2 regions of the Variovorax sp. 05T418 genome follow, and region 2 is predicted to be linked to the other one. Evidence: predicted binding sites of a transcription regulator. Region 2 holds the regulator's gene; the other holds the start of a gene.
What was found. The regulator HrcA, encoded in region 2, represses chaperone genes, less so after heat shock. The targets are predictions, from matches to a motif close to TTAGCACTCNNNNNNNNNGAGTGCTAA.

Region 1 (11,677 bases), on a different contig from region 2:
GCTGGCATCGCGGGGCGCTGCCCTATGCCTACCAGGACCAGGGCATGGACGAGGCCGTGGCGCACGCGATCTGCGATGCCGCCGATCCGGTGCTCGCGCTGTGCGCCGACCCGGCACTGTGGGGCGCCGCCGCGGGCGATGCGCGGCTGGTGGGCGCGGTGCGCGCAGCGAGCGCGCGCGTGGCAAATTTCCTGAAGAACCCTGGAGCAACGAAATGAGCGAACGTTTGAAGAACCGCCACGTGCTGCTGACCGGCGCCGGTGGCGGCATCGGCCTGGCCGTGGCCGAGGCCTGCATTGCCGAGGGCGCGCGCTGCAGCGTGATCGATCGTGCGGCGGCGGCGCCCGAGGCCGTGCGCGCGCTGCAGCAGCAGCACCCCGACAAGCTCGCCTACATCGCGGCCGACGTGACGGACACGCAGGCCATCGCGCACATGCTGGCCGAGGCGCAGGTCGCCTTCGGTCCGATCCACACGCTGTTCAACAACGCCGCGGTGTTCGACCTGGCGCCGCTGCTCGACAGCGACGAAGCCTCGTTCGACCGGCTCTTTGCCGTCAACGTGAAGGGCATGTTCTTCGTGATGCAGGCCGTGCTGCGCCACATGGTGGAGGCCGGTACGCAGGGTGCGTCGGTCATCAACATGGCCTCGCAGGCGGGGCGGCGCGGCGAGGCGCTGGTGTCGCACTATTGCGCGACCAAGGCCGCGGTCATCAGCTACACCCAGAGCGCCGCGCTGGCCATGGCGCCGCACGGCATCCGTGTCAACGGCATTGCACCCGGTGTGGTCGACACGCCGATGTGGGACCATGTCGACAGCCTGTTCGCCAAGGCCGAGGGGCTGCCGCCCGGCGAGAAGAAGCGCCGCGTGGGCCTGGAGGTGCCGCTCGGCCGCATGGGCGTGCCGGCCGACATCGCCGGCGCGGCCGTGTTTCTTGCCAGCGACGAGGCGCGCTACATCACGGCGCAGACGCTCAATGTCGATGGCGGTAATGTCATGAGCTGAGATGAAGCCTTGTTTTTCTTATCGCGGCGAGGGTCATTCAGGGCGCGCTCCCGCCGACGGGGTACCTTGCTCCGCGAATGTCCTCCGGCCTTCGGCCTCCCCCTTGATTTCGCTGCGCAAGGCACCCCATCGACGGGAGCGTTACGCGGAGCAGTCGTTGATCAGCGATACACCACGAACGTGCCCTGGTGCACAGAGCATCGGGTGCTCCCCGCAGCGAAATCAAGGAGGAGGCCGCAGGCCGGGGGACATTCGCGGAGGGGAGTACCCGGTGATCTGTGCACACGCCCTGAACAAGAGAGCAAAGAACAAGAGAGCCAAGAACGCACAGTCATGACCGAAGACTTCCATCTATACCTGGACAGCGCCGACCTGTCTGAACTGAAGACTTGCCTGCCGCACCCGGTGGTGCATGGCGTGACGACCAACCCCACGCTGCTCAAGCGCGCCGGCATCGGCCGCGGCGAAGTGCCCGGTCTGCTCAAGCGCTGCATCGAACTGGGTGCACGCCAGGTGCAAGCCCAGGTGTATTCCAGTGACGTCGACGGCATGCTCGAAGACGCAGCCGCCTTGCTCCCGCACTTCGACCGGGGCCAGCTGGTCGTGAAGATTCCCGCCACGCGCCAGGGCCTGGATGCCGGCGCGCGGCTCATCGCGCAGGGCGTGCCCATCACCTGGACCGCCGTGTATGCGCCCGAGCAGGCCCACTTTGCCGCGCAGTTGGGCGCGGCCTACGCGGCACCGTACCTCGGCCGGCTCGACGACGCTGGTGTCAATGGACTGGCGCTGATCGCGCAGATGCAGGCGCTGGTGGCGCTGCGGCCTTCGTCGGGCACGCGCCTGCTGGTCGCCAGCATCCGCTCGCGCGAGGCCTATCTTGCGTTGCTGGCGCTCGGCGTGGGCGCCATCACGATTCCGCCGCGCCTCTTTGCCGAGCTGCTCGACCATCCTGCCACGCTGGCCGCGGAGCGCGGCTTCCTGGCCGATGCGCGCGCCTTGCCCTGACAGAAGAGAATCCGAGAACCATGCGCATTGCACTCACGGGCGAAGCCCTCATCGATTTCACCGCCAGCGAGGCCGGCGCGCTCGCGTTCCTCGGCCACGAGGGCGGTTCGCCGCTCAACACCGCAGTGGCCTGCGCGCGCCTGGGCCAGCCCACCGGCTTTCTCACGCAGCTGTCGACCGACCTGTTCGGCGAACGGCTGATGCGTTTTCTCGAACGCAACGGCGTCGATACCAGCTTCATCCTGCGCAGCAATGCGCCGTCGACGCTGGCCTTCGTCGAGCGCACGCCCGAGACCAACCGCTACGCCTTCTACACGCGCGGCAGCGCCGATGCCACCTGGGCGCCCGAGCCGCCGCCGCAGCTGCCGGCGGAGTGCCGCTTCCTTCATTTCGGCTCGATCTCGCTGCTGCAGGAGCCGGCGGCCACGCGCATTGCCGAGCTGGTCACGGCCAACGCCGGGCGCCGCGTGATCGTGTTCGATCCGAACGTGCGGCCCAGCCTGATTCCCGACATGGCCGCCTACCGCGAGCGCGTGACGGGCTGGCTGGCCATGGCCGACCTGGTCAAGCTCAGCGACGAGGACGCCGAACTGCTCGCCCCCGGCCAGCCGGTCGATGCGCTGGCCGCGGAGTGCCTCCAGGCCGGCGCGCATGCGGTGATCGTCACGCGCGGCGGCGCCGGCGCCACGCTCTGGCGCACGGGGCATGCGCCGCTTGCCGTGGCGGCGCCGCGGGTCAAGGTGGTCGACACCATCGGCGCGGGCGACACCTTCACGGCCGGGCTCTCGGTCGCGCTGCTCGCGCATGGCGTCGAGCACCCGGCCCGGCTCGGCGAGCTGAGCGACGGCGCCTGGCGCGAGGTGATGCGCTTCGCCGCCACCGCCGCCGCCCTCAACTGCACCCGCGAAGGCGCCGATCCACCCACGCTCGACGCGGTTCACGCCGCGCTGGCGCAGGAAGACAATGAGGCCGTCGCGTCCCGGCCTTGACCCCCGTGCTGCCATGACAACGTCCACACGCAAACGCTCGATTCCCCGTCAGCGCCAACCCGAGCTGGAGCGCGACATCGCGCGCTCCCCGTCGCTGGGCTACGAGGCCCCCGAAACCGGCCTGGTGCGCTGCCTCGCGCACGGCTTTCCGAGCCCGCTGGTGCGGTGGCACTTCCATGAAGACTACGAGCTGCACCTGATCACCGAAACCTCGGGCAAGGCCTTCATCGGCGACTGGATCGGGCCGTTCCAGCCCGGGCACCTTGTGCTCTGCGGGCCGCGGCTGCCGCACAACTGGATCTCGCTGGACGTGCCCGAAGGCGGCGCCGCGGGCCGCGACCGGGTGATCCAGTTCCGCCACGAGCCCATCGAGCGCGCCGCGGCCGAGATTCCGGAGCTGCGCGATGTGATGCAGCTGTTCGAGCGCGCGCGGCACGGCATCGAGTTCTTCGGCATGTCGCAGCAGGCGCAGGCGCACTGGGACAACATCAAGGCCGCGCGCGGCGTGCGCCGGCTCGGGCTGTTCCTCGAGTTCATGGCCGACCTCGCGCAATGCACCGACTACCGGCTGCTCTCCAGCGTGCAGATGCAGGGCGCGCACGGCGTCGAAGGCGATGCGCAGGTCGACCAGATCAACGACATCGTCAACCGCATCACCAGCAACATGGCGGAGCCGATCTCCATGTCGGACGTGGCGGCCGAGCTCGGCATGAGCGAAAGCCGCTTCAGCCGCTTCTTCCGGCGCTCCACCGGCAACAGCTTCACCGACTTCGTCAATCGCGTGCGCATCAACAGCGCCTGCCACCTGCTGATGCAGACCGACCACTACGTGACCGACATCTGCTACCAGGTCGGCTTCAACAACGTGGCCAACTTCAACCGGCGCTTCCTCGAGATCAAGGGCATGACCCCGAGCGAGTTCAGGCGCCAGGCCGACACGCGGTTCGGCTGACGCCCACACCAAGCGCTTTCAAGGCACCAATCAGGGAGCACCATCTTGTATCTGGGACTCGATCTCGGCACGTCCGAGCTCAAGGCGCTGCTGCTCGCCGGCGACCACCGCATCGTCGGCGTGGCGCGTGCGCCGCTCACGGTCGAGAGGCCAGAGCCGCTCTGGTCGGAGCAGGCGCCTAGCCAATGGTGGCAGGCGCTGGAGCAGGTGATGGCGGAGCTTCGCGGCGCGCATGCTGAAGCGCTCTCGGCCGTGCGCGCCATCGGCCTGTCGGGCCAGATGCACGGCGCCACGCTGCTCGACGCCGCGGGCGAGGTGCTGCGGCCCGCCATCCTCTGGAACGACGGACGCAGCGGCCCGCAGTGCGAGGCGCTTGCGCGCGCCGTGCCGCGCCTGGGCGAGATCGCGGGCAACCTTGCGATGCCCGGCTTCACCGCACCCAAGCTGCTGTGGGTGCGCGAGCACGAGCCTGAAATCTTCAACCGCACGGCGCGCGTGCTGCTGCCCAAGGACTGGCTGCGCTTCATGCTGAGCGGCGAGGCCGTCAGCGAAATGTCCGATGCGGCCGGCACGCTGTGGCTCGACGTGGGCGCGCGCGACTGGTCCGACGAACTGCTCGCGGCCACCGGCCTCACGCGCGGGCACATGCCGCGGCTGGTGGAGGGCAGCGAAGTGTCGGCGCAGCTCAAGCCCGAGCTGGCCGCGCGCTGGGGCGTGGGCAATGGCGCCGCTGCCGTGCTCATCGCCGGTGGCGCGGGCGACAACGCCGCCAGCGCCGTGGGCATGGGGCTGGTGGAACCGGGGCAGGGCTTCGTGTCGCTCGGCACCTCGGGCGTGGTGTTCGTCTCGACCGACCGCTTTTTGCCGAACCCCGCGCAGGCGATGCATGCCTTCTGCCATGCGCTGCCCGGCCGCTGGCACCAGATGTCGGTGATGCTCTCGGCCGCGAGCGCCGTGAGCTGGGCCGCCAAGGCCTTCCGGTTCGCCGACGAGGCCGCGCTGCTCGAAGCGGCAGCGTCGGTCGCGCCCGCGCAGCGCGCGCGCTGCCCGCTGTTCCTGCCATACCTTTCGGGCGAGCGTTCCCCGCACAACAATCCCAACGCGCAGGGCGTGCTGTTCGGGCTCACGCATGCGCACGGCCCGGCGGAGATCGCCTATGCCGTGGTCGAGGGCGTGAGCTTCGGCCTGCGCGACGGCTTCGACACCCTGCGCCTGCCGGCCGGCATGCCGCTGCGCGAAGTGGCGCTGGTGGGCGGTGGCGCGCGCAGTGTCTGGTGGGGCCAGCTGCTGGCCGATATCTTCGAGCTGCCGCTCACGCTGTACGCGGGCAGCGAGACGGGTGGGGCGCTGGGCGCGGCCCGCCTTGCCTGGCTGGCTGACGGCGGCACCGTGGCCGAGGTGTGCACGCTGCCGCCGGTGAAGCAACAGCTGGTGCCTTCGCTTGAAGGTGCCGATGGGCACAAGGCGCGTCATGCGCGCTTCCGGGCGCTCTATACGGCGCTGCGCGACCAGTTCCGTTAATTCGTACGCGCAATGAAAAAGGGCCGCTTTCGCGGCCCTTTCGTTTTGGTGAGCAATAGAGCTCAGCCGGGAAATTACATTCCCATGCCGCCCATACCACCCATGCCGCCCATGTCGGGCATGCCGCCGCCGGCACCGGCTTCTTCCTTCGGTGCGTCGGCGACCATGGCTTCGGTCGTCAGCAGCAGCGAAGCCACCGATGCTGCGTTCTGCAGCGCGGTGCGGGTCACCTTGGTCGGATCCAGGATGCCCAGCTCGAGCATGTCGCCGTACGTGTCGTTGGCGGCATTGAAGCCGTAGTTGCCCTTGCCGGCCAACACGGCGTTCACCACCACCGAGGCTTCGCCGCCGGCGTTGTTCACGATTTCGCGCAGGGGCGCTTCGATGGCCTTGAGCACCAGCTTGATGCCGGCGTCCTGGTCGGCGTTGTCGCCCTTGACCTTGTCGCCCACGGCTTGCTTGGCACGCAGCAGAGCCACGCCGCCGCCGGCCACAACGCCTTCTTCCACTGCAGCGCGGGTGGCGTGCAGGGCGTCTTCGACGCGTGCCTTCTTTTCCTTCATCTCGACTTCGGTGGCAGCGCCGACCTTGATCACTGCAACGCCGCCGGCCAGCTTGGCCACGCGCTCTTGCAGCTTTTCACGGTCGTAGTCGCTCGTGGCTTCCTCGATCTGCACGCGCACTTGCTTCACGCGGGCTTCGATGTCGGCCGCAGCGCCCGAACCGTCGATGATGATGGTGTTTTCCTTGCCCACTTCGATGCGCTTGGCTTGGCCCAGGTCGGCCAGCGTCACCTTTTCGAGCGTCAGGCCCACTTCTTCAGCGATGACCTTGCCGCCCGTCAGGATGGCGATGTCTTCCAGCATGGCCTTGCGGCGGTCGCCGAAGCCAGGTGCCTTCACGGCCACGACCTTCAGGATGCCGCGGATCGTGTTCACCACCAGCGTAGCCAGGGCTTCGCCTTCGACTTCTTCGGCAATGATCAGGAGCGGACGGCCAGCCTTGGCGACTTGTTCCAGCGTGGGGAGCAGGTCGCGGATGTTGCTGATCTTCTTGTCGAACAGCAGCACGAAGGGGTTGTCGAGCAGCGCCGATTGCTTCTCGGGGTTGTTGATGAAGTAGGGCGACAGGTAGCCGCGGTCGAACTGCATGCCTTCGACGACGTCGAGTTCGCTGTCCAGCGACTTGCCGTCTTCCACGGTGATCACGCCTTCCTTGCCGACCTTGTCCATCGCGTCAGCGATGAGCTTGCCGATGGTTTCGTCGCTGTTGGCCGAGATCGAGCCGACTTGAGCGATTTCCTTCGACGTGGTGGTGGGCTTGGAAGCCTTCTTCAGCTCTTCGACCAGGGCCGTCACGGCCTTGTCGATGCCGCGCTTCAGGTCCATCGGGTTGATGCCGGCGGCCACGTACTTGAAGCCTTCGCGAACGATGGCCTGGGCCAGCACCGTGGCGGTGGTGGTGCCGTCACCGGCGTTGTCGCTGGTCTTGGAGGCCACTTCCTTCACGAGCTGGGCGCCCATGTTCTGGAGCTTGTCCTTGAGTTCGATTTCCTTGGCGACCGACACACCGTCCTTGGTGACGGTGGGGGCGCCGAACGAGCGCTCGAGCACCACGTTGCGGCCCTTGGGGCCCAGGGTCACCTTGACGGCGTTGGCGAGGATGTTGACACCCTCGACCATGCGTGCGCGGGCTTCACCGCCGAAGACTACGTCTTTTGCTGCCATGTTTTATTACTCCGAATAGGGATGAATTGATTACTTCTCGACCACGGCAAAGAGGTCGTCTTCCTTCATGACCAGCAGTTCGTCGCCATCGACCTTGACGGTCTGGCCGCTGTACTTGCCGAACAGGACGCGGTCGCCGACCTTGACGGTCAGTGCGGTCAGGTCGCCCTTTTCGGTGCGCTTGCCGGGGCCGACGGCCAGGACTTCACCCTGATCGGGCTTTTCGGCGGCTGCGTCGGGGATGACGATGCCAGAGGCGGTCTTGGTTTCGCTGTCAACACGCTTGACGATCACGCGATCGGCCAAAGGACGAAGTTTCATTGCATCTCCTGGATAAGAAACGGGGTTGTGGTCGGGCGCCGGCGGAAAAGGCCGGCGGCCCATCGACTGGAAGCGAGGCCTTGTTAGCACTCGTCAGCAGCGAGTGCTAATCATAAGGGCAATCGGCGGACTTTCAAGGCCGGGGCGGCCCGCCGGGCTGTAACTGCGCTCGGTTTTTGGTCGCGAGGGCTTCAGAGGTCCAGCTTCAGGCTGGCCACGACGCTGCGCCTGGCGCCCGGAATCACGTACAGGTTGCCCCACGAGGCGGTGTAGAAGTTCCGGTTGAAGAGGTTGTGCACGTCGATCGACACGCGGGCGGTCTTGTTGATCTGCCAGAAGCTCACCAGCTTGACGGTGGTGTAGGCCGGCAGCGAGTAGGTGTCGGCGCTGTTGCCCGAACGGTTGCCCACGTAGTTGATGCCGGCACCCACGCCATAGCGGCTGCCGTCGGCCAGCGCATCCTCGCGGATGGCGAACAGGCCGGCGCTCGTCCTCGGGATGTTCACGATGCGCGTGCCGGGCGCCAGCGTTGCGTCCTTCGAGATGCGGGCGTCGACATAGGCGAAATTTCCGCTCACCCGCCAGTTCCTGTCGATCTGGCCGTAGACGTCTGCCTCGAAGCCGCTGCTCTTGACCTCGCCGGCCGCCACGGAGAAGCCGGGCGTGTCGCTGGCCGTCAGCACGTTGGTCTTCTTGATGTCGAACACGGCCAGGTTGGCGCCCAGGCGCTGGTCCGGCGTCTGCAGCTTCAGGCCGGCCTCCAGCGCGGTGGAACGCTGCGGATCGAAGGCCTGGCCGTTCTTGTCGGTGCCGCTGTTGCCGCGAAACGACTTGCCGGCCGAGACGTACCAGGAGCTCCAGTCGTTCGGCAGGTAGGTGAGGCCGGCGCGCGGCGAAACAGCATCATGCTTCTGGGCGCTGTTGCGGTTCACGCGGTCCTCGATGCGCTGCCTGAAATGGTCGTAGCGGGCGCCCACCAGCAGCTTCCACTGCGGCGAAAGGCTGATCTGGTCCTGCAGGAAAACCGCGCTCGCGCGCTGGTGCTCGTCCGAGCTGGAGGTGAGCGAGGTGAGCGGCGGCCGGGGCTTGCCATAGACAGGCTGGTAGATGTCGATCGGGTAGTTGCCCGAGCGGAGGATTTCGGTGTTCATCCACAGCCTGGACGCTTCCACGCCGACCAGCAGCGTGTGGGCCAGGGCGCCGGTCGCGAACTTGCCTTCCAGCTCCGCCTGGAAGGACGTGTCGCGCGACGGCAGCTGGCGCCAGGTGGCGCGGCGGTTGAGCGTCCGGTTGTCGCTGGCGAGCGAAGTCGCTTCGGTGTAGTTGCCGGAGAAGGTGCTTTCCTTGTAGCTCGCACCGATGCGCGCGCGCCAGTTTTCCGACAGCTGGCGGTCCAGCGTGAGCTGGTGCGTATTGCTGGTGAGCGTCATGTTGCCGTCGTCGGGCTCATTGAGCACACGGTCGCGCGGCAAGGTTCCGAGCAGGCCGCGAACATTGATCAGCCCGCGGTCCAGCGGCGTTTTCGAACGCAGGAATTCGGACTCGTAGTTGAGCACTGTCTTGTCGTCGATGACCCAGGTCAGCGCGGGTGCCACCAGGGTGCGCCTGTTGCTCAGCAGGTCGCTTCGGCTGTCGCCTTCCTCCACCGCCAGGTTCAGCCGGTAGGCCACGTTCCGGCTCAGCGCGCCGGTGCTGTCCAGCGTGCTGCGGCGCAGGCCCTGGCTGCCGATGCTGAAGTCGGCCGTGTTGCGGCGCGTGAACTCCGGCTTCTTCGTGACGATGTTGATGGTGCCGCCCGGCTCGCTGCTGCCGTAGATGGCCGACGCCGGCCCCTTGAGGAATTCGAAGCGCTCGACCGTGGCGGTGTCGCGCGGCGGGTTGTAGCCGCGCGATCCGGGGAAACCGTTGACCAGGAATCCCATGTCGGTACTGCTGAACCCGCGGATGCCGAAGTTGTCCCAGGTGCCGCCGAAGTCGTTGAGGCGCGTGATCCCGCTCACAAGATCCACCGTGTCGGCCAGTCGCGTTGCACCCATGTCCTCGATCAGCTGGCTGGAGACGATGCGCACCGACTGCGGCACCTCTCGCAGCAGCGTGCTGGTGCGCGTGGCACCGCTGCTGGTCGTGGGGTTGTAGCCGCCGGATTCGGGCTCGGCGACCACATGCACTTCGGGCAGCGATGTGCTCGCCGGGTCCGGCTGTCCGTTGCCGGTGCCTTGTGCCATGGAGAGCGGGGAAATGGAAGCGAGGGGGAGCAAGGCAAAGGCGATGCGTGACGACCGGATGCGGAATCTCATTGCAATTTGTTGACGTTTTATTTACAGTTAATGAGAATAACTCTCATTACCTATTGTAGACGTCCGCTACAACTGGTCGGTCGGCACGAACCAGGAGAACAGCAGCAGCTGCAGCCGCGTGAGCAGGCTCGAATCGGGCTCGCTGTCCAGCACCTCGTTGTCCACGTCGCCGGTGCCTATCCATTGCACGTTCTCGCCGTCGGGCATCAGCACGACGCGGTAGACGCCCTCGATGTCGTCCAGCTGGTAGGCATACAGAAGTGCCTGGGTCAGCTCGAAACTCCGCACGCGAACGCCGAATTCGGTGTTCAGCCGCGCCGAGCGCGGGTCGAGGTTCATCGAGCCGAGCAGCACCCACTCGCGGTCGACCAGCGCGAGCTTGGCATGCAGGCGGCCGCGCGCCTTCTTGAGCAGGCTGCGCAGCTGGCGGTTGCGCTTGAGCTGCTGGGTGCTGACCTCGTACAGGTTCACGCCCAGCTTCAGCATGTCGACGCGGTAGCGGTTGTAGTTGATGTTGACCAGCGGCTCGTCGCTGTCGGCCAGCGAATTGGTGATGACGCTGATGCGCACGCCGCGCGCCCGGCCCTCGCGGATGCGGGCCATGCCTTCGTCGCCGGGAATGAAGTAGGGCGAGATCACCACCACGTCCGAGCGCGCCGTGGCGGTCATCTCATGGAAGCGCGCAGCGAGCGATTCGGCGGGCGATGCGAGGATGCCCAGCGCCTTGTTGGGGCTGTCGGCCGCGGCATGGGCGTCGGCGCGCATCCACTTCATGCGGCCGATGTCGGCCAGCTGGACGCCGAGCGGCGGGTCGCCCATCACGTCGGTGCCCTGAAGCGCGGCCGGCGCAGGGGCGTGGACCGCCGAGGTGGCGGCTTCGAATTCCGACTTCAGGGCCTCCGGCGTGCCGCTGGCGCCGGCAACCCGCTGGAGCGGGTAGACCACCTCGCTGTTCCAGTAGGTGTCGAAGATGCGGGCGGCTTCCGGAACCACGGGGCCCGCCATGAGGAGCTCGAAGTCGATGAAGTTGGCATCCTCGCTGCGCAGGAAGTATTCGTCGGCCAGGTTGCGCCCGCCCGCGATGGCCATGGCGCCATCGGCCACGAAGAGCTTGTTGTGCATGCGGTGGTTGAGCCGGCGGAAATCGCCGAAGAACTCGAGCCAGCGCGTGGCCGAGTGGTCGCGGGCGTTGACGAAGGGGTTGAACAGCCGGACCTCGGCATTGGGCTCCGCGGCCAGGCCGAGCAGCAGGCGGTCCATGCCGGTCGTGTAGAAGTCGTCGAGCAGCAGGCGCACCCGCACGCCGCGGCGCGCAGCATTTCGCAGTTCGCGCAGCAGCAGGCGGCCGGTCTTGTCGTTGCCGAGCTGGTAGGTCTGCACGTCCAGCGAGGCCTGCGCGCGCCGCATCAGCTCGAAGCGTGCATCGAGCGCAAAGGAAGCCTCCACCAGCGGCCGGATGCTCGACAGCCCATCGTGCGCGGCGGTGTCCAGGCTGGCCGCGGCGCGGCCGAGCGCGGTGGAGGGCGAGGCGGCGATCGAGAGCGTTGGCGGCTCGGGCGTGCGCGGAGGCAGGCCGGCGCAGCCTGCGAGCACCCCGGCGATGCCAGCGGCCACCAGCCAAAGCGCCAGGCCGCGCAGCGCGGGGAACAAAGAGGCGAGGAACTTGTGGAGCATGGGGCCCGCGAACGCACACGACGTGCGGCCGGATCGTAGCCGCTTTGCCTTGCGCCGCGCCTGCGCCGCGGATGCATGCGGTGGCCGAACGTCCCCTTGCCGAGGCGGGGAAATCGGAACAAATGGGGCTTTATAAATAGAATGCGAATCGTTCTTAATAATGTTTCGGAGTGGAGCGGGAATGGCAA
Region 2 (11,677 bases):
CGGCAGCTTGCCCTGGCGCGCCAGCAGGCCCGCGCGGCGCGTCTGCGCGACCACGAGCTCGTCGGTGCCGTCGACGCGTGCGAGCCAGCGCTCCGCGGCCGTGAAGTCCTTGCGGCGCTCCGCCAGCTGCGAGAGCACGAGGTAGGCCTGGGTGGTGCCGCGCTGGCGGTCGTCCGGGTCCTTCTGGTTGGCCGCCAAGTCGATGTAGCGCTTGAGCGAGGTTTCGGCTGCCGCGTCCTGCCGGGCCTGCGCCTGCAGGCTGCCAAGCAGCAGCCAGGGCTCGGCCAGTTCGGGGCGCGCCGCGGTGAGCGCCTGCAGCTGCACGGTGGAATCCGCATAGCGGCGGTTCTCGACCAGCACGCGCGCGTAGGCGATGCGCAGGTCGGGCGGCGCCTTCGGGTTGTTGGCCAGGTAGCGCGTGACGATCGGCTCCGCGAGCGGCTGGCCGGGGTCGATCATCTCGAGCGCAAGTGCGGCCGGAGCATCGGAGGCGGGGTCCATCTGCTGGCCCTTGAACGCGGCGTCCAGTGCGCCCGAGGTGTCGCCGGCATTCAGGCGCATGCGGCCGATGGTGGCCCAGGCCAGCGCGCCGGTGGCCGGGCTCTTGAGTTCGTCGGCCAGCGCCTGCTCGACCACCGAGGCGGCCTGCTTCTTGTCTGAGGCGCGCGAGTAGTTGCGCGCGATCACCGCCATCAGCAGCGGCTTCTCGATCTGCGGCGTGGCCGCGATCTCGACCCGCAGCGGCTCCACCGTTTCGCCGATGCGGTTGAGCGCGATCAGTATCTGCAGCTCGATGCGCCGTGCATCACGCGAGTTGGGCAGCGTTTCCTGCCATGCGCGCGAGGCCGCGAGCGCCGCGTCGCCGGAGCGCGACTGCAGCGCGATCTCGACCGCGCGCTGGAACAGCTTGCCGTCGCGCAGCCGCCGGGCTGCATCGAGCACCAGCGCATAACCCGATCCGGGATCGCCGGAGCGCGCGGTCATCTCGCCCATCAGGATTTCGTAGAACAGCTCGGCCGTCAGCGCGGAGCGCTGGGCCTCGGGGTCGCCGGCCGGCTTCGCGGCGGCTGCGGCAGCGGCCGGCGCCGGCTTGGTGCCGGGGCGGGAGGGTGCCGGCCGTTCGATGATGGGTGCCGGGCTCCTGGGCGCGGCGGGATCGGAGCTTTGCGCATGCGCGGCGCAAGCCAGCAACACGACGAAAGACGCGGCCGCCGCAAGGCGGTGTCGGCGGAGCGATGGAATCATCGAACCATAATAATCCAAGCTTTTGAGCGAGCACCGCGTGGGGCTTCGTCGCAGCCCGGAGTTTTTATTTCATGCCAGAGCTTCCCGAAGTCGAAGTGACGCGGCGCGGTTTTGCCGAACGCATTGCCGGTGCACGCATCGATGCGGTTCGCATCGGCAAACCCTTGCGCTGGGCACTCATGGTGATGCCCGAGGCGCTGGTCGGTCGCCGCGTGCTGCAGGTACGCCGGCGCGGAAAGTACCTGCTGATCGACCTGGACCGCGGCCTGCTGCTGCTGCACCTGGGCATGTCGGGCAGCCTGCGCTTCGATGCGGCGCTGCCCGCGCCGGGCGTTCACGACCACTTCGATCTGGTGACCGAACTCGGCACGCTGCGGCTGAACGATCCGCGCCGCTTCGGCGCCGTGGTCTACGTGGAGGACGAAGCCGCGCCCTGGGCCATCAAGCTGCTCGGCGGCCTCGGCATGGAGCCGCTGGGCGACGGCTTCGACCTGGACGCGTTCCACGCCGGCCTTCGCAAGCGCAAGGCCGCGGTGAAGCAGGTGCTGCTCGCGGGCGACGTGGTGGTCGGCGTTGGAAACATCTATGCGTCGGAGGCCTTGTTCCTGGCCGGCATCCGGCCCACGCTTTCGGCTGCGCGCATCAGCCGGCCGAGGGCAGCCCGGCTCCATGCGGCCGTGCGCGAAATCCTGGCCCGGGCGGTCGAGAAGGGCGGCAGCACGCTGCGCGACTTTTCCAACGTGGATGGGCAGAACGGCTATTTCCAGCTCGAAGCCACGGTCTACGGACGGGCCGGCGAGCCCTGTCGGGTCTGCGCAACGCCGATCCGGCTGCTGCGCCAAGGGCAGCGTTCCACTTACTATTGCCCCAATTGTCAAAAATAGTGTCTTAGCCGCCGGGTTGGCATATCCTGCAATCGCCTGCTTCCCAGTTTGCAATGCTATATTTGTAAGTTCTTTCTTACATATTCCCCTTGAGTCGCTCTTTCAATCAACAACTCGATCAGCACGGTGCCTGGCGGAGCAATTTCGCGCACCGCCTGCAGTGGCTGTCCCGCTGGCTGACCGAGAACGAGCTGCTCGATCAGGCAGTGGCCGAGCGCCTGCGCGGCCTCGAGCTGCAGATCCGCACCAGCAAGGTCATGGTGGCCTTCGTGGCGGAGTTCTCGCGCGGCAAGTCGGAGCTCATCAACGCAATCTTCTTTGCCGCCTACGGTCGCCGCATCATGCCGGCCAGCGCCGGGCGCACCACGATGTGCCCGACCGAGCTGGGCTACGACGCCGCGCTGTCGCCCAAGCTGCGGCTGCTGCCGATCGAGACCCGCCTGGAACCCCATTCGCTCACGCACTGGCGCGAAAAGGCCGGGCGCTGGACCGAAATTGCGATCGACGTGGCCGATGCCGACCAGCTGGCGCAGGCCATGAGCAAGGTGGCCGAAGTGCGCTGGGTCAGCAAGGACGAGGCGCACGCGCTGGGCTTCTGGAACGAGGAGACGCCCGACGACAACCCCGTGCAGGACGCCGAAGGCCGGGTCGAGATTCCGCGCTGGCGCCATGCCATCCTGAACATGCCGCATCCGCTGCTGGAGCAGGGGCTGGTGATCCTCGATACCCCGGGCCTGAACGCCATCGGCGCCGAGCCCGAGCTCACGGTGAGCCTGATCCCGCAGGCGCATGCCGTGGTCTTCATCCTGGGCGCAGAAACGGGCGTGACGCGTTCAGATCTGTCGATCTGGCGCGAGCACCTGGTCACCGAAAGCGAAGGCAGCGACACGCGCTTCGTGGTGCTCAACAAGATCGACACCATGTGGGACTCGCTGAGCACGCCCGCGCAGATCGAGCTCCAGATCGAACGCCAGCGCGAGGTTGCGGCCAAGTTCCTCGAGGTGCCGCTGGTGCAGGTGCTGCCGGTGTCGGCGCAGAAGGGCCTGCAGGCAAAGATCCAGCGCGATGCGCGGCTGCTCGACGCCAGCCGGCTGCCGGCTTTCGAGGCACTGCTCGCCGAAGGCGTGCTCGGCAAGCGCGAAACCATGCTGCGGCTCGCGGTGGACGCCGGCATGGTCGCGTTGCGCACCGAGGCCGAGCGCATCCTGAAAGTGCGCCAGCGCGACCTGTCGGAGCAGGCGCTCGAGCTGCAGGGATTGCGCGGCAAGAACGTGTCGGTCATTCGGCACATGCGCGCGCGCATCGACCAGGAACAGACCGAGTTCGAGGGCAGCAACACGCGCATCCTCGCGCTGCGTTCGGTGCAGGGCAAGCTGCTGCGCGAGGTGTATGCCGTGCTCGGCCGCACCGCGCTCAAGGAAGACATGGTGCGGCTTTCGGCCGCGCTCAAGCGCCCGGGCGTCAAGTTCAACGTGCGCAAGGTGTACGGCGAAACCTTCGACTCGCTGCGCAACAACCTGCGCGAAGTGCAGGCCACGACGGCCGAGATCCAGTCGATGCTGCACGCCACCTTCCGCCAGCTCAACGCGGAGCAGGGCTTCACCTTGCAGGCGCCCGCCGAGCCCGACCTGACGAGCTTCGAGCAGGAGCTCAGCCAGATCGAGCGCAGCCACATCCACTACCTGGGCGTGGGCAACCTGCTGAAGCTCGCACAGGCGGACTTCTGCGACAAGCTGGTGCGCGCGCTCGCAAGCCGCCTGCGGCTGGTCAACGAAGCGGCCATGACCGAGGTCGAGCGCTGGAGCAAGGGCGCCAGCGCCCAGATCGATGCGCAGCTGAAGGAGCGCCGCCGCAATTTCAGCAAGCGCATCGAAGCGATCGAGCGCATCCAGAATGCGGCAGGCAACCTCGACGAACGCCTGCTCGAGCTGGCCCAGCAAGAGAGCAGCCTGGCCGAGCTGCAGCTTCGGCTCCATGAATTCACCTCGGCCATCGCGCAACAGGGAAGGCCGGCAGCAGCCGCTGCCGCCGTCGGCGAGCTGCGTGCGGCGGCCTGATCGTCCGGTGCCGGCTGCGGCCGTGGAGCCGCAGGCGCCGGCCGATTTTGCCGAGCGCGTCGTGGCCTGGCAGCGCAGCCACGGGCGCAGCGCGCTGCCGTGGCAGAACACGCGGGATCCCTACCGCGTGTGGCTGTCGGAGGTCATGCTCCAGCAGACGCAGGTCTCGACCGTGCTCGGGTACTTCGCGCGCTTTCTCGAACGCTTTCCGACCGTGCGGGCGCTGGCCGACGGCACCGAGGACGAGGTCTTCGGGCTCTGGAGCGGCCTGGGCTACTACAGCCGCGCCCGCAACATGCACCGCTGCGCGCAGGAGGTGGTGGCGCGCTTCGGCGGCGAGTTTCCGCGCACGGCTGCCGAGCTCGAGACCCTGCCTGGCATCGGCCGCTCCACCTCCGCGGCGATCGCGGCCTTCTGCTTCGGAGAGCGGGTCGCGATTCTCGACGGCAACGTCAAGCGCGTGCTGACGCGCGTGCTCGGCTTTGGCGGCGACATGTCCTCGTCGGCGCAGGAACGCGCACTGTGGGACCGGGCCACGCAGCTGCTGCCGCCGGCCGAGCAGAAGGAGGCCATCGCGAGCTACACGCAAGGCGTGATGGACCTGGGCGCCACGGTCTGCCTGCCGCGCAAGCCGAGCTGCATGATCTGTCCGCTGAACAAGGCATGCGTGGGGCTGCGCGAAGGCCAGCCGGAGCGCTATCCGGTCAAGACGCGCAAGCTCAAGCGCAGCGCCCAGTCGCTCTGGGCGCTGCTCGCGCGCGATGCGCAAGGCCGCGTCTGGCTCGAGAAGCGGCCGGCCAAGGGCATCTGGGCCGGGCTCTACTGCCTGCCCGTGTTCGATAGCCGAGAAGAGTTGCTGGCCGCGCTGCCGCCGGCGGCGCTGGCCGGCGCACAGGACCTGCCGCCTTTCGTGCATGTGCTGACCCACAAGGACCTGCACCTGCACCCGGTGCTGCTCCAGGGCAGCCAGCCCAAAGGCGATGCGGCGCGCTGGGTGGATGCGCAGGAGTGGGGCCGGCTGGGATTGCCGGCGCCGATGCGCAAGCTGCTCGAGAGCAGCAGCGCGGGCTAGCCGGACGGAGCGAACTCAGCCTGCGTCGAGCTCGCGGTGCCGCTTGAGCGCGACCCAGCGCGTTCCGAACGCGCGCGCGAGCTGCTCGACCAGGAACACCGAGCGGTGCTGGCCGCCCGTGCAGCCGATGGCCACGGTCACGTAGCTGCGATGGTCCCGCGCCAGCGCGTCGAGCCAGCGCGAGAGGAACTGCTCGATGTCGTCGTACATGCGCGCAACGTCGTCGTGCTCGCGCAGCCATTCGACCACCGGCGCATCGCGGCCCGTGAGCGGCCGCAGCGCGGGCACGTAGTGCGGATTGGGCAGCATGCGCACATCGAACACGTAGTCGGCATCCAGCGGCACGCCGCGCTTGAAGGCGAAGGATTCGAACACCAGCGTCAATGCGCTGCTCTGGGGCGCCGAGATCAGCGCCTTGATGTAGCTCTGCAGCTGGGCCGGCCGGATGAGGCTGGTGTCGATCACGTCGGCGCCGTCGCGCAGGTCGGCCAGCAGCTCGCGCTCGAGCTCGATGGCCTGCACCAGCACGCGCTCCTGTTCGGGCACGTCGTTGCGGCCCTCCTGGCGCGACAGCGGATGGCGCCGGCGGGTTTCCGAATAGCGCCGCAGCAGCGCGTCGGTGGTCGCGTCGAGGAAAAGCGAGCGCAGCGAAACGCCGTCCTGCCGCAGGGCTTCGAGCTGCTGCGGAACGATTGGCAGCGACACGCCGCTGCGCACGTCCATCGCAATGGCCACGCGCGTGGCCTGCTGCTCGTGCTGCAGCGCGATGAAGGCCGTCAGCAGTTCGGGCGGCAGGTTGTCGACGCAGTAGTAGCCGGCGTCTTCCAGCGCATGCAGCGCCACCGACTTGCCCGAACCCGACATGCCGGTGATGAGCACCAGGTCGAGGTCCATCACAGCGCCGCCGAAGTCTTGTGGCCCAGCATTTCGCGGGCATGCGCCAGCGAGGTCTGCGAAAGCTTCTCGCCGCCGAGCATGCGCGCGATTTCGCGGGCGCGGGTGTCGTCGTCGAGCCGCGAGACGCCGCTTTCGGTGCGCGGGCCGTCCTGGCCGGCTGCCGCCGTCTGGCGCTTGGCCACCACCAGGTGGTGGTCGGCGCAGGCGGCAACCTGCGGCAGGTGGGTGACCGCCAGCACCTGGCGATCGCGCCCGAGCTGCTTCATGAGCCGGCCCACGGTCTCGGCCACGGCCCCGCCGACGCCGGCATCGACCTCGTCGAAGATCAGCGTCTGCGCGGCGCCGAGCTGGCTGGTGGTGACCGCAATGGCCAGTGCGATGCGCGAGAGCTCGCCGCCCGAAGCCACCTTGCCGATGGGGCGCGGCGTGCTTCCGGGATGGCCGCTCACGAGAAAGGCCACGTCTTCGAGACCCGCGCGGCCCGGCTGCGCCAGCGGCAGCAGCTCGACCTCGAAGCGCCCGCCCTGCATGCCGAGCCCCTGCATCGCCTGCGTGACCGCCTCCGCCAGCCGCGGGGCGGCCAGCTTGCGGGCCTTGGCGAGCGCCTTGGCTTCCTTCAGGTAGGCCTGCTGCGCGCCTTGCTCGGCGCGCTCCAGGCCTGCGAGATCGCTCTGCGCATCGAGCGCCTGCAGCTCGGCCTGCCAGCTGGCCAGGAGCGCCGGCAGGTCGTCCGGCGTGCGCTTGTAGCGGCGCGCGAGCGACATCCACAGCCCCATGCGCTCGTCGAGTTCGGCCAGTTGCTTCGGATCGGCCTCGGCGTCGCGCAGGTAGCTGTGCAGCGTGTGGGCGGCATCGGAAGCCTGGGCGACGCTGGAGGCCAGCACTTCGCCGAGGGCGCGGAATTCAGGCTCGATGTGCTCGCAGTTCTGCAGCAGCGCGACGGCGCGCGACAGCGCGGCGAGCGCGCCGCTGTCGTCGTCTTCGAGCGCCTGGCTCGCGCCCTGCGCCGCATCGATGAGTGCCTGCGCATTGGAGACTCGCGCGTGCTGGGTGGAAAGCTCTTCCCACTCGCCTTCGGCCGGCGCCAGCTTCATGACCTCGGCGATCTGCCATTGCAGCCGCTCGCGTTCGCGCAGCAGCGAATCTTGTGCCGAGCGCGCGTGGTCGAGCGCGGAAAGCGCCTGGCGCCAGCTCTGCCAGGCTGCGTCCAGCGCATCGGTGCGCACGCCGGCATAGGCGTCGAGCAGGCCGCGCACGGCCTCGGGGCGCGTCAGGCTCTGCCATGCGTGCTGGCCGTGGATGTCGAGCAGGCGGTCGCCGAGTTCGCGCAGCTGGGTGGCGGTGGCCGGGCTGCCGTTGATCCAGCCGCGGCTGCGGCCCTGCAGGTCGACGGTGCGGCGCAGCAGCAGGGCGTCGCCGTTTTCGAAGCCGCCCTCGTCGAGCCAGGCCGCGAGTGCCGGGTCGGCATCGAATTCGGCGCTGACGTCGAGCCGTTCGGCGCCTTCGCGCACCGCGCCCGCGTCGGCCCGGTTGCCGAGCGCCAGCTGCAGCGCATCGATCAGTATCGATTTGCCCGCGCCGGTCTCGCCGGTCAATACCGTGAAGCCTGCCGACAGGTCGAGTTCGAGTGATCGCACGATCACGAAGTCGCGCAATGCGATGCGTCGCAGCGCCATTTCAGGAGCCCCCTTCGTTCCAGTGAAGTTTCTTGCGCAGCGTGTCGAAATAGCTCCAGCCGCGCGGGTGCAGGAAGCGCACGCGGAAGTCGGAGCGGCGCACCACCACGCGATCGCCGATCGCGAGCGAGGCCAGCGACTGCATGTCGAAATTGGCGCTGGCGTCGCGCCCCGCCACCAGTTCGATCACGATCTCGTCGGCGTCGGGCAGCAGCACGGGGCGGTTCGACAGCGTGTGCGGCGCAATGGGCACCAGCACCCAGCCCGGCACCGCCGGATGCAGCAGCGGCCCGCCGGCCGAGAGCGCATAGGCCGTCGAACCCGTGGGCGAAGCGATGATCAGGCCGTCGGCGCGCTGGTTGGCCACGAAATGCCGGCCCACCGAAACGCGCAGCTCGACCATGCCCGAGGTGGCGCCGCGGTTGACCACCACGTCGTTCATTGCCAGCGCGTCGAAGACCGAGGCGCCGTCGCGCATGACCTGCGCATGCATGAGGCTGCGGTGGTCTTCCTCGTATTCGCCGGCCAGCATGGGAATCAGCGTGGCCTGGTAGTTGTCCAGCGGAATGTCGGTGATGAAACCGAGCCGGCCGCGGTTGATGCCGATCAGCGGAATGCCGTAGCAGGCGAGCTGCCGGCCGATGCCCAGCATGGTTCCGTCGCCTCCCACCACCAGGCCCAGATCGCAGCGCTGGCCGATTTCCTCGACGCTCAGTGGCTGGTAGCGGCCGCCGACGCTGGCGTCCGCATCGGCCTCCTCGGCCGCCGATTTTTCGACAAAGACCTCGCACCCTTGCGATTCCAGGAAGGCGCCGATATCTTCCATCACGCCGTCGCGGGCATCGGCCTGCGCCCGGGCGCCTGAAGCCTGGTATTTGCCGATCAGCGCGACGTGACGAAAGCGGGAAGTCATCTACAAATTACAACACTAAAATCTTGCAATGCTGGACGACCGTGCCAAGTTGCTCCTCAAGACGCTGGTCGAGCGTTATATCGCCGAAGGCCAACCGGTCGGGTCGCGGACTTTGTCGCGCGCCCCGGGCCTTGACCTGTCTCCCGCGACCATCCGAAACGTCATGTCAGACCTCGAGGGTTTGGGGCTGATCACCAGCCCGCACACCTCGGCCGGACGCATTCCCACCGCGCGCGGCTACCGGCTGTTCGTCGACACCATGCTCACCGCCCAGCGCGAGCACATGAACGCGCCGAGCCACCTGCCCCCTGACCAGCCGCAGAAGGTGATTGCCAACGCGGCCAACCTGCTGTCCAACCTGTCGCAGTTCGTCGGCGTGGTCATGACGCCGCGGCGCGCCTCGGTCTTCAAGCAGATCGAGTTCCTGCGGCTCTCGGACCGGCGGCTGCTGGTGATCATCGTCTCGCCCGACGGCGACGTGCAGAACCGCGTGATCTTTCCGGAAGCCGATTACACGCAGTCGCAGCTGGTGGAAGCATCGAACTACATCAATGCCCACTACGCGGGCCTGACCATCGAGCAGGTGCGCGACCGCCTGCAGTCCGAGGTCGAAAAACTGCGCGGCGAAATTGCCGCGCTGATGCAGGCGGCGGTCAAGGTCAGTTCCGAGGTGCTCACCGAGGCGCAGGAAGACGACGTGGTGATCTCCGGCGAGCGCAACCTGCTTTCCGTCACCGATTTTTCGAGCGACATGGGGCAGCTGCGCCGTGCCTTCGAGCTCTTCGAGCAGAAGGCGCAGCTGATGCGGCTGCTCGACGTGTCGAGCAAGGCAGAGGGCGTGCGCATCTTCATCGGCGGCGAAAGCCAGGTGGTGCCGATCGAGGAGCTTTCCATCGTCAGCGCCAACTATGAAGTCGACGGGCAGGTGGTGGGCACGCTGGGCGTGATCGGCCCGACCCGCATGCCGTACGAGCGCATGATCCAGATCGTGGACATCACCTCGCGGCTGGTCAGCAATGCGCTGAGCCACCGCAAGTGAGCGACGCCGCGAATAGAATCGTGGCCTCTCGTGGGCCGTTAGCTCAGTTGGTTAGAGCAGCGGACTCATAATCCGTTGGTCGATGGTTCAAGCCCATCACGGCCTACCAATTGCATTCATTTCTGAGCTTGGTCCGCCAGGGGCCAAAAATGGATGCTATAATCGATAGCTGTGCGGCTGTAGCTCAGTTGGATAGAGTACTTGGCTACGAACCAAGGGGTCGTGGGTTCAATTCCTGCCAGCCGCACCACTCTTTGAAGGGTTAGGACATTACGTGTCCTAACCCTTTTTCTTTTGCGCGGCTCTCTGCGGAATATTTTTCCGTTCAACGAGATCACGGGCAATGTTCCCGCTCCGGGGCTCCATTCGATGCGATCGATCCTGCACCGGATCGCCCTCGACCTTCGGGTGCTGTTGAGGCATTCTTGTTGTTCACCGGAGGAGCCGGAAGAAAACGAGCCGCTTGAGAACCTTCGTCTTCCTTCACGCCGGGTGAGCCGCTGCCTCGAGGCGCCGCGCCCGGCCAGACCTGTTTTTCGATGCCAGAACAGTTGCAGAAACCAGACGATCGTCCTGCTTCGACAACAACACTGCGGCCGCCGCCCGTCATTTGGCTCACGGGGCTGTCCGGCGCGGGAAAGTCCACCATCGCCGCCGCCTTGCAGCCCTTGCTGCGCGCCAGGGGCGTGGGTGCCGTGCGGCTGGATGGCGACGAGGTCCGCAAGGGACTGAACCGCGGGCTCGGCTTCAGCGCGGAAGACCGCCACGAGAACATCCGCCGCATTGCCCACATCGCGCGGCTGTTGAACGAGCAGGGCATGGTGGCAATCGTTGCCGTCGTTTCACCGCTGCAGGCGCTCCGGGATCTCGCACGCTCGATCGTCGGGCCTTCGTACCACGAGGTCTTCGTGCACGCGCCCCTGGAAGTCTGCGAGCGGCGCGACCCCAAGGGGATGTATGCGCGAGCGCGGCAGGGCGCGATCGCGCGCTTCACCGGCGTGTCCGACATCTTCGAAGCCCCGGCAAACCCCGCGCTCACAGTCGACACTTCCAGCTGCGATGTCTCGGCTGCGGTGCAGCAGATCATGGCTTCGCTGGAGGGAACGGCGCCAACCCGGACGCTGCATCAATGACGCCCGCAAGAAAAAACCACCTGATGATTGCCGGCACGGGGCGCGCCGGCACGACCTTCCTCGTCCAGTACCTGGCGGCTTGCGGGCTGGACACGCATCTTGCAAGGCATCCGGCCGCGAGCACCTACAACGAGGACGCCAACGCGGGCCTCGAGGACCTGCCCTTCGACAACCCCGATCTGCCCTACGTCATCAAGTCGCCCTGGCTGCATGCCTATGCCACGCGCCTGCTCGCGGACCCGTCCATCGCGCTCGATGCGGTGATCTTTCCGATGCGCAGCATCGTGGAAGCCTCCACCAGCCGCGTGGTCAACGAGTTGCGCGCACGGTACGCTATGGAGGGCCTGCCGGACGATTGCCGGCTCTGGGAGTCGTGGGGGACCACGCCGGGCGGCATCGTCTATTCGCTCAATCCGATCGACGAAGCACGCCTTCTTGCGCTGGGCTTTCATGAGTTGATGCACACGCTGGTCAAGCACGACGTGCCGCTGGTGATGCTCGACTTCCCGCGTCTCGTGGAGGACCCGGCGTATCTCTACGACAAGCTGCATCCGGTCCTGGGTGCGAAGCTCGACAGGGAGCGGGCGCTGTCGGCCCATCGGGAGACGGCGGTGCCGTCGAAGGTCCGCGTGGGCAGGGAGCTTGCTGCCCACACCGCGCAGGCGCCGGCCAGCATCGAATTTCCTTCCCAGGCCACCCTGGACCGCGTGGCGATCAAGCGTGAGCTGGACAAGGCCGTGTCCGAGCGCGCGGTGCTCCAG

Region 1: a site for HrcA is predicted at 7,602-7,628, ahead of AC1DMS_RS06575 (co-chaperone GroES). Genes of this name have one in related genera too.

What each region holds. Positions count from the first base shown of each region.
Region 1 is NZ_JBFTLJ010000003.1:120,077-131,753, reverse strand. Features, by position in the region: gene dalD (D-arabinitol 4-dehydrogenase) at 1-218, shown strand, start outside; gene AC1DMS_RS06605 (L-iditol 2-dehydrogenase) at 215-1,003, shown strand; gene AC1DMS_RS06600 (transaldolase family protein) at 1,337-2,008, shown strand; gene AC1DMS_RS06595 (carbohydrate kinase family protein) at 2,029-2,997, shown strand; gene AC1DMS_RS06590 (AraC family transcriptional regulator) at 3,011-3,949, shown strand; gene xylB (xylulokinase) at 3,995-5,470, shown strand; gene groL (chaperonin GroEL) at 5,545-7,197, opposite strand; gene AC1DMS_RS06575 (co-chaperone GroES) at 7,228-7,518, opposite strand; gene AC1DMS_RS06570 (TonB-dependent siderophore receptor) at 7,710-9,815, opposite strand; gene AC1DMS_RS06565 (phospholipase D family protein) at 9,882-11,489, opposite strand; gene AC1DMS_RS06560 (TonB-dependent siderophore receptor) at 11,671-11,677, shown strand, end outside.
Region 2 is NZ_JBFTLJ010000010.1:86,367-98,043, reverse strand. Features, by position in the region: gene AC1DMS_RS20365 (tetratricopeptide repeat protein) at 1-1,245, opposite strand, end outside; gene mutM (bifunctional DNA-formamidopyrimidine glycosylase/DNA-(apurinic or apyrimidinic site) lyase) at 1,317-2,129, shown strand; gene AC1DMS_RS20355 (dynamin family protein) at 2,219-4,186, shown strand; gene mutY (A/G-specific adenine glycosylase) at 4,194-5,258, shown strand; gene rapZ (RNase adapter RapZ) at 5,274-6,152, opposite strand; gene recN (DNA repair protein RecN) at 6,152-7,831, opposite strand; gene AC1DMS_RS20335 (NAD kinase) at 7,833-8,744, opposite strand; gene hrcA (heat-inducible transcriptional repressor HrcA) at 8,773-9,783, shown strand; tRNA gene AC1DMS_RS20325 (tRNA-Ile) at 9,816-9,892, shown strand; tRNA gene AC1DMS_RS20320 (tRNA-Arg) at 9,957-10,033, shown strand; gene cysC (adenylyl-sulfate kinase) at 10,323-10,916, shown strand; gene AC1DMS_RS20310 (hypothetical protein) at 10,913-11,677, shown strand, end outside.